3 regions of the Labilibaculum manganireducens genome follow, and region 1 is predicted to be linked to each of the others. Evidence: riboswitches for the same ligand, from Rfam matches in the RefSeq annotation. Region 1 holds a riboswitch; each other region holds the start of a gene.

Region 1 (3,176 bases):
AGCCCCAATGGTTTAGCAATATCGCTCTTTGTTTGCGTCGAAAAGACAGGCGATAAACCAATGTAATCTACATCCAAATCATTTGCCTCTCTTGCCTGTTCGATACTCTCCACGGATAATCCAATGATCTTATCGAATCCTAGAATTTTTCTAGCTTCCTTATAGGGCAAATCACTCTGTCCTATATGTAAACCATCCGCATCAACAGCCAAGGCAATATCCAACCTATCATTAACAATTAATGGTACATTGTAAACTTTTAAAATGTGTTTTACCGACATTACCAATTCATAGAATTCTCTAGTCGTCGAATTCTTTTCGCGAATTTGTACCATACTCACGCCTCCTTTAATGGCAGCTTCAATAATCTCTGCAAGAGGTTTCCCGTTCGCAAGGTCACTGTCAGTAACAAGATACAATTTTAGATCTTCCTTTCTCATTGTAAAATACAAGTTGCTTTTTCAATTTCTATTTCAGATAAACTGTACAGACAATCAATAAAATGCATTTGCATACTTCCAGGTCCAATAGACTTAGACGCAGCACATTCGCCAGTAATTCCCATCACCATCATCCCAAATACTGCCGCCTGAAATGTATTGGGATTTGTTGCAGCAAATGCACCCAAAACTGCTGTTGCTGTGCATCCCATTCCAGTAACTCTGGCCATCAATTGATCTCCAAAACCAACCGATTCAACTTTTATTCCATCAGTAATAAAATCAATCTCACCGCTTATAACAACAACACAATTGTTTCCCGATGCCAAAATTTTAGCTGATTCTAAAGCAACATCCGCAGCCACAGAACTATCAACTCCTTTCGTAAGCATTGTTTGATCAACTAAAGCCATTATTTCGGAAGCATTTCCCCTTATTATATTAGGCTTGCACGTTTCAATTATTCGCAATGCACTAGACGTTCGATAAGGCGTTGCACCTGCACCTACAGGATCGAATACAACAGGTATTTTTCTTTCCCGGGCTTTTTCACCTGCAACAATCATCGATTCAACCCATTCTTCCGATAAAGTTCCCATATTAATTACCAACGCTGAAGCAATATTTACCATATCTTTCACTTCATGCAAGGCATGTGCCATTACTGGAGAAGCACCAATAGCGAGCAGAGCATTTGCAGTCGTATTCATCACTACAAAATTAGTAATATTATGAACCAAGGGAGCTTGCTCTCTGATAGCAGATAAATTTTCAATTAATTTATTACTCATTTTCATAACCGATTAGTTTTTAAGTGCACAAATAGCTACATAATCACCACAATCAAAACCGTTAATTGGTTCTTCAGCCACCAAATTGGAATTTATGGGGTGTTTGGTTAATGTCTGAGCAAATTGAAGATTATTAAAATTGGATTTCTTCAGCATATCCACTTTTTCGGCAGTGGTTCTCCAATTAGCTACTTTCACAAACTCAATAGGATAAGGGTTTCTTGGGTGAACTCCTTCTAATAATGGGTGTTCCCAAGTGCCTAACGCTTTTGCCAGATTATACAAAACTCCATAAGAACTTTCTTTGGGAACATCAATAACTACAATTTTACCGCCTGAACGTAGAGCATCGTAAGATTTATTAAATGCTTTTTGTAAATCGCTAATATAGCTTGGCGTACCATTAAACAAAATTGTATCGTAGTTTTCCTTACCTAACTCCATCTCCTCCGCAGTGCTTATGTCCACATTAAGGCCACGTTTCCTAGCTATATCAGCCATTCCTTCCGAAGGTTCAATTCCATTTTTTATCGAAATATTGAATTCTTTTTCAAGAATTGTTTCGAACAAGCCACTTCCACAGCCAACAGAGAATACATCTCCTGCATTTTCAAGAAAATGGGCAACAAGTTTTACTTCTGAATACAATACATTTTCATTTTCCAGAAACCACGCATCGTAATCTGATGCATACTTATTAAATTTAGAACTCATTTGTTATTTTTAATTAGTCAAATAATTAGTTATAATTATCTGCAAAACAAAAGGCTGTAAAAACAGAAAACCGCCTCGTACATAACGAAACGGTTCTATCTAATTACTTAGGCAATTTAAAATCAGACGAATCATTTCCCTACGCTACTATTATGCAGATCAGGTAAAAGGGTAAAGTCTCAGCCCAAATAAATACTCAAGCACCCCTAATGACACGACAAAGGTATTAATATTTTACAATAGAATGTATTAAAAACAAATGATTTTGACTTCTGTTTGTAGTACTTAACAAATCACCAATCCTCTCTTGAGAAGGCATATTTCCTAAGTATTAAATAAGATCTCTGCGGTTGCAGCAACTTCAACCCTTCCTTTGGTTGGAATCAGATCACTCCAAACCCAATTGTAATGTTCAATTACTTTCTCTGCAGATAAATGGGGCCGATCCGCCGTTGTATGCGCATCTTTAACTACAGTAATATTAAAATTCTTAACCAATGCAGATTGAATTGTGGATTCTACACAAAAATCAGTCGCACATCCCGTAATTACCAATTCGCTCACGTTTAGTTCTTTCAATTTCTCCTCCAGATCGGTTTCATAAAAAGAATCATTCGCCGTTTTATATACAACCAAATCAGATTCAGCAATGTTTAGTTCATCCAGAATTTCCCACTCTTCGGTATTCGGCACAAAACAATTCTGCTTCGAACCATTGTGCTGTATATATATTACAGGATTCCCATATTCACGAAATTTTGCGGCCAATTGATTGATTCGCTTCACAACTCCCTCTGTGTCATAACGAGGAGTTGCGGATGTAAACGAGCCTTTTTGCATGTCGATGATTAGAAGAGCACTGGAATTTGTCTGATTTTTTTTCATTTCAACCTGTATTAAAAAAGGATTAATTTAATTTGATAATCAGATTTATTCCTGATTCAAAAAATCACAAACTTTACTAAATACAATATCCAAGCTTTCTTCAATATTTACAGACTCTGCCTTATTCATTGGAAATGGATTTTCATGTGAATATGAATATGGAAAATCAAGCTCCTCTACAGTAATATTAATATCTCTGGAGGCTCCTTTCAAGGTATTTTCAATCTCGTAAGTCGGAAAAACAGAATCTCCTTTCAAGGCTATCGCGTAAATCTGATTTTCGGCTTTTTTAAACAAAGCTTCTCTAAAATGTCTCATATTCTTGTATTCCAACATGGTGTGAAAC
Region 2 (3,176 bases), 610 kb from region 1:
AATAGATAAGTCATGTTCTTACCCAAAACTCTCATAATCTGCATGCCTTCTTCATCCTGTAAAACTTGCCCTGGAGTAGTTCCATGAATCACATTCCAATAATTCGAGGTCGGTACCATCATTTCTGAATAGTTGAGATAATTGTTCAGCTCGTTAAAGGTTGGCAAGCCTCCCGAACGCCGAACTGCAACAACCGAAGCGCCAACTTTGTGGCGAAACAAGTTGCCGTTTGCACCACTCACATAGAATGCACGGTCTAAAAACGATTTCATATTTGCTCCCAAAGATGCATAATGAACAGGTGAGCCAAGCAGAATTCCATCGGCTTCTTTCATCTTTTGAATCCAAATGTTTACATCATCTCCTTTAATTACACACTTTTCATCCTTGTTTTTAGCACACTGACCGCAGGCGGTACAACCTTTTACTCCTTTATTTCCAACAGACACGATCTCTGTTTCAATACCTTGCAGTTCCAACTGCTCTGTTACTAATTTAAGGGCATGGTAAGTGTTTCCTTCTTTTTTCGGACTTCCGTTAAATGCGACTACCTTCATTTTTTGAGTTTTATTGTTTTTATGATTTCAGATTCGTGGAAAATTGATTGGTTCACACCAATTGAAAGTGCAAAAATATGCAGGAACTGAATACAATTGTTTTAATAAAATGTTAATAGAATTAATCTATTGTGAAAATCCCTGAGGAATACAGGCATCTTATTTTTCAAGCTTTATCCGGTTCACTTTTAAGCCTTCCGATTGAATTCCCCGGGCATATTTTACGGCAGATTTACCAAACAGCATTACATAGCCAATGGTGTGATCTTTTGGTATGCCAATCAGAGTACGTAATTCAGGATCTATATCATCAATGGCCCATTTTACCATTCCGTTCCAAAGAGTACCTATTCCGTGTGAGTTGGCTATTAATTCAAAATAACTCAATGTAATTAAACAATCTGCCATTGGTGAAGCATCAGCAGATGGGGCTGAAGCAATAATCAAGTGCGGAGCATCTCTAAAAATCACATCCACACCTTTGGTTTCCCATAATTTCTGATAGGACAACAGGAATTGAAACCGCTTTTCCAGTGTTCCTGATTCTCTGGCATTTTTCAGTGAATTGTAGACTTTTAACCGGAATAAGTCCAGATCCTCTTTGTTGTCAATTAACGACAGTAAAACAGCATTGTCGTTATGTCCTGTTGGCGCATGCGCGGCCGTTTCAATCAGTTCCTGAATTAATTCCTTATCGATAGCTTCCTTTTTGTATTTTCTAATCGAGCGTCTGGTTTTTATCAATCTGCTGATTGCTTCAGGCTTTGGCATTTCACCTTTTGCCGAAACACTGTCTTCCGGTTTTTTTCCTAATATTGAAAGTGCTCCAGTCGGACAAATGGCTAAACAGTGCTGACATTTCAAACAATTCATCTCCTTTTCTTTTCGGATTACAGGCTTTGGATTCAATTCTATAATTCCAACCGGACAATCCTGTGCACAAAGACCGCACTCAATACATTTATCTTCCTCTATCTTAAAATCTAACATGGTTTGCAAGCTTATTATTTGCAGGCAAAGATAATTTATCCCGGGAATTAATCCGTAAAATATGCCAATGTGAAGAGCCTGTTCCGGTTTTTTATTTTACATTTGCATCTATATAAACTAGGGGTGCCTAACTTTAAGGCTGAGATCATACCCTTTACCTGATCAGGATAATGCCTGCGTAGGAAAGTAAAGAAAAGTCTGCTTTTTTGGAGTAGGACCGCCCCTGTTTATTACTATTATTCACTTAATAAGCAATAAAATGGAGCAAATTGTATCTGCCGGAATCGTTGATTCCTATTTTAAAAAACTCAAAGAAAACTTATCGGTTGATGTGGCAATTGTCGGAGGCGGACCTTCAGGCTTAGCAGCATCTTATTATCTCGCAAAGAAAGGTTTTAAAGTAGCCTTGTATGAAAGTAAACTGGCTCCTGGCGGAGGCATGTGGGGCGGTGCCATGATGTTTAATGAAATAATAGTTCAGAAAGATGCACTGCACATTCTTGACGAATTAAATATTTCCTACACAAACTATCAAGGAGATTATTACACGCTTGATTCTGTGCATGCAACTTCCGCTTTAATTTACCATGCTACCCAGGCTGGAGTAAAAATCTTCAATTGTTCTTCTATTGAAGATGTTGTTTTTCAAAATAACAGGGTATGTGGTGTTGTTCTAAACTGGGCTTCGGTTCGCCGGGAAAAAATGCATGTCGATCCTTTGGTGATCATGGCAAAAGCAGTGGTTGATGGCACGGGTCACGATTGCGACATTGTCCGCACCTTGGAACGTAAAAATGACGTGAAGCTAAACACAAAAACAGGTAAAGTGATGGGGGAATACTCTTTGTCGATAGATGAAGCTGAGCGAACTACTGTAGAAAATACCAAAGAAGTATACCCTGGATTGTATGTATCGGGCATGGCATCGAATGGTGTGAGCGGTGGTTTTAGAATGGGGCCTATCTTTGGAGGAATGCTTCTTTCCGGTGAAAAATTAGCTGGTTTGATTGCTGAAAATTTAAGTAAATAAGATGGAAGACTTTGGTTTATACATCATCATCACAAACCCGCAATCCTCTTACCGTTCTATTGCCGAATCGTGTGTAGAGCGGGGCGTTAAGATGCTGCAGCTGCGCGAAAAATCTTTATCCGACAAGGAATTAATTAGGCTTGGAAAAGAAATCAGAGACATTACAAGAGGAAGTGAAACCAGTTTTGTGATAAATGACCGAGCGGATATCGCAGCAATTTGCGAAGCTGATTTTTTACATCTCGGACAAGATGATATGAGTATGGAAGAAGCCCGGAAAATTGTTGGTGATATGAAAATTGGTTTGTCAACTCATTCCATTCAGCAAGTAAAGGAAGCGCTTGTTCAGAAGCCTGATTACATAGGTTTTGGCCCGGTATATCCAACCAATGCAAAAGCCAGGCCTGATCAACCTGTAGGCATTGAACAACTAAAGCAAGTATTGAATATGGCGACCATTCCTGTGGTGGCAATCGGAGGAATTTTTCCCGAAAACATACAGACTATTTTGAGCGCCGGGGCAAAAAACATTGCCATGGTGCGGCATTTTATGCAAACCGATCAGTTTGATGAAAGAGTTCTGGAGTTTACTAATTTAA
Region 3 (3,176 bases), 2.0 Mb from region 1:
CTCTAAATCATGTGCTTCAGGAGCCTAAATTCATAAATCCCTGATTCATTGCGCTGACAAAATTACAATTATTTAGATGGAATCTATAAAAACAAGCAAATTTTGAATTTGGCATACGAATTGTAAGATATAAATATGTATATTTATACATGTAGAATGATTGTATTATTTTAATATTGAAGGTTATGGTAGAACATTTGACAGTAGAAACATTTAAAGCGAAAGTATTCAATTTCGAACAAAATAAAGATTGGAAATTTGAAGGCAACCGACCTTGTTTGGTTGATTTTTATGCAGATTGGTGTGGGCCATGTAAAGCTGTTGCTCCTATTTTAGAGGAATTACAGGAAGAGTATGGTGATAATCTGGATATTTACAAGATTGACACTGAAAAAGAACGTGAGTTGGCATCAATGTTTGGAATTCAGAGCATTCCGTCTTTGTTGTTCATTCCTACAGACGGGCAGCCACAGATGTCACAGGGTGCTATGTCAAAAGAATCATTTAAGCAGGCATTTTCCGAGGTTCTTGGTGTAGGTTAATAATGTTTGCAGCTTAAAATTTTATTAAAGCTCCTGGATAATAATGATGGTTCTGAAAAAAGTATCATTTTTGTAAGAGAGTAATAATAAAAAAAGAAGTTGAACGAGGGGTTGTTCTTTTGTTGGGTTACCTCTGTAAAGAAACAAAGATGAAAAAAATATTTTTTGCATTGTTTGTAGCAATGATAAACTTAAGTGCATTTTCTCAGACAGCAAATGAAGTCATTCACTTGGATGATAATAGTTTTAAGGAAAAGGTATTTGATTTTACAAATAGTAAAGAATGGAATTTTAAAGGGGATAAACCTGTAATCGTTGATTTTTATGCAACATGGTGTGGTCCGTGTAAACGTGTTGCGCCTGTGCTTGAAGAGCTTCAAAAGGAATATGGACAGGACATTCAGATTTACAAAGTTGACACCGATAAATCACCAATGGTTTCAGGGGCATTTGGAATTAAAAGCATACCAAGTTTTTTATTTATTCCTGCTAAGGGAAAGCCAACAATGGCACAGGGAGCTTTACCAAAAGAAACATTTGTAAAAGCTATAAAGGATGTTTTGGGTGTTAATGCACCTGAATCAATTAAATAGGGTTGAAAAAAAGAAAGTTTAGGTTTTAGGAAGAGCCGGCATTTAGCCGGCTCTTTTGTTTTTGAACTATTTCCGATTACCTTTGTGGCAAAATCACAGTGGGGTGCCTTAAATAACAGGCTGAGATCATACCCTTTAAACCTGATCCGGATAATGCCGGCGTAGGGAAAATTGCGAATTAACTTTTCGCCAACCTGATCTTATTACAACCTCATTGCAATATATTATTAACGTTTTAACTTATAAACAATGTTTACAAGAAAGATGAACTGTGTTTTACGCAGAGCAGCAGTGTTAATTTTATTGCAATTTGTATGTTTTATTGGATTCTCTCAACTTACCTTAACCGGTAAAGTTACCGATAAAGCAGGAAAAGCACTTCCGGGTGCCACAATCGCAGTAAAAGGAACTTATTTAGGAACCGTTGCCAGTTCGAATGGTACATACAGGTTTCAGAATTTAAAAGAAGGAAACTACAGTTTTGTGGTTTCATTTTTGGGTTATGAAAGTGCTCAAAAAGAAGTGAAGCTGAGTAAGTCAGAAGAAATTGACTTTAATTTGGAAGCATCTGCCATTATGGCCGATGAGGTTCTTGTTGCTGCTACCCGTGCGGATTCAAAAACACCCGTTGTAGTGACTAATGTGAGTAACGAAGAGTTATCAAAGAGAAATTTAGGACAGGATATTCCTATGCTTTTATCGATTACGCCTTCATTTGTAACTACATCAGATGCCGGATCGGGTGTAGGTTATACCGGTTTTCGTATTCGAGGTTCAGATGCCAATCGTATCAATGTAACGGTAGATGGTATTCCTTTGAATGATTCTGAATCTCATGGTGTTTATTGGGTAAATATGCCTGACTTTACTTCATCTTTAGATGATATTCAAATACAGCGTGGAGTTGGTACTTCTACCAATGGAGCTGGTGCTTTTGGTGCGAGTATTAACATGCAGACACAGAATGTGAATGCTCAGCCTTATGCTGAAATTTCAAGTTCGGCTGGGTCATTCAATACATTCAAAAATACAGTTAAGTTAGGAACAGGACTTAAAAAAGGTTTTGCTTTTGATATGCGTCTATCAAAAATCACTTCTGATGGGTATATTGATAGAGCAAGTTCTAATCTTCAATCGGCTTATTTCTCAGCAGGCTATTTTGGCGATAGAACAAGTGTAAAGGCTAATGTTATTGTAGGGAAAGAAAAAACTTATCAGGCTTGGAATGGTGTACCTAAAGTTCGTTTGGAAAATGATGAAACTGGAATGCAACGTTATGCTGATCACTGGTTAGTTAGCCAGGAAGTGGTTGATCATATGATGGCTTCTGATTCACGAACTTATAATCAGTATACCTATAAAAATGAAACCGATAATTATTGGCAGAAGCATTATCGTTTATATTTAACACACTTGTTTTCGGATAATACCAAGTTCAATATGGCTTTTCATTATACACAAGGTGAAGGTTATTATGAGCAGTTTAAGAAAAATGACAAGCTGAAAGATTATGGTTTGGCTCCTATTGTTATTGGAACTGAAACCATCGAAAAAACTGATGTTATTCGTCGTAAATGGTTGGATAATGATTTTTACGGTACAGTATTTTCTTTTTCGAAGAAAATGGAGGGACTTAATTTTGTTGCTGGTGGTGGCTGGAACAAGTACGATGGTGATCATTTTGGTGAAATCCGATGGATGAAAAATGCTGGTGATGCATTTTTAGGTGATAAGTACTACGACAATAATGGTACTAAAGAAGAATATAATGCTTATCTGAAAGCAAATGTTGCCGTAGATAATTCGTTGAGTTTATATGCCGATATGCAATTGAGAGGTATCGATTATAAAATTAAAGGGATTGATTCGGATTTGAGAGATATTACTCAGAAACATGATTTTTTATTTTTTAATCCTAAAGTAGGCTTCAATTATGAGTTTAATGAGAATCACCGTTTATTCGCTTCGTTTTCTATAGCTAACCGTGAACCTAATCGAAGTAATTATATCGATATTGAAGAAGGAAAAGTTCCAACAAGCG

Evidence for each region. A riboswitch is a leader RNA that binds a small molecule or an ion and turns the genes downstream of it on or off. The one in region 1 is predicted to bind thiamine pyrophosphate.
Region 2: it holds a riboswitch for thiamine pyrophosphate, as region 1 does, so the genes downstream of both, ACHZAX_RS08095 (sulfide-dependent adenosine diphosphate thiazole synthase) here and ACHZAX_RS10575 (class I SAM-dependent DNA methyltransferase) in region 1, are expected to answer to the same signal.
Region 3: it holds a riboswitch for thiamine pyrophosphate, as region 1 does, so the genes downstream of both, ACHZAX_RS02960 (TonB-dependent receptor) here and ACHZAX_RS10575 (class I SAM-dependent DNA methyltransferase) in region 1, are expected to answer to the same signal.

What each region holds. Positions count from the first base shown of each region.
Region 1 is NZ_CAXXEE010000003.1:2,725,237-2,728,412, forward strand. It holds gene thiE (thiamine phosphate synthase) at 1-440, opposite strand, end outside; gene thiM (hydroxyethylthiazole kinase) at 437-1,231, opposite strand; gene ACHZAX_RS10575 (class I SAM-dependent DNA methyltransferase) at 1,244-1,945, opposite strand; TPP riboswitch at 2,065-2,163, opposite strand; gene ACHZAX_RS10580 (cysteine hydrolase family protein) at 2,270-2,830, opposite strand; gene ACHZAX_RS10585 (DUF6051 family protein) at 2,876-3,176, opposite strand, start outside.
Region 2 is NZ_CAXXEE010000003.1:2,117,840-2,121,015, forward strand. It holds gene ACHZAX_RS08085 (flavodoxin family protein) at 1-557, opposite strand, end outside; gene ACHZAX_RS08090 (nitroreductase family protein) at 717-1,547, opposite strand; TPP riboswitch at 1,657-1,749, shown strand; gene ACHZAX_RS08095 (sulfide-dependent adenosine diphosphate thiazole synthase) at 1,807-2,577, shown strand; gene thiE (thiamine phosphate synthase) at 2,579-3,176, shown strand, end outside.
Region 3 is NZ_CAXXEE010000003.1:748,070-751,245, forward strand. It holds gene trxA (thioredoxin) at 186-542, shown strand; gene trxA (thioredoxin) at 692-1,135, shown strand; TPP riboswitch at 1,225-1,321, shown strand; gene ACHZAX_RS02960 (TonB-dependent receptor) at 1,385-3,176, shown strand, end outside.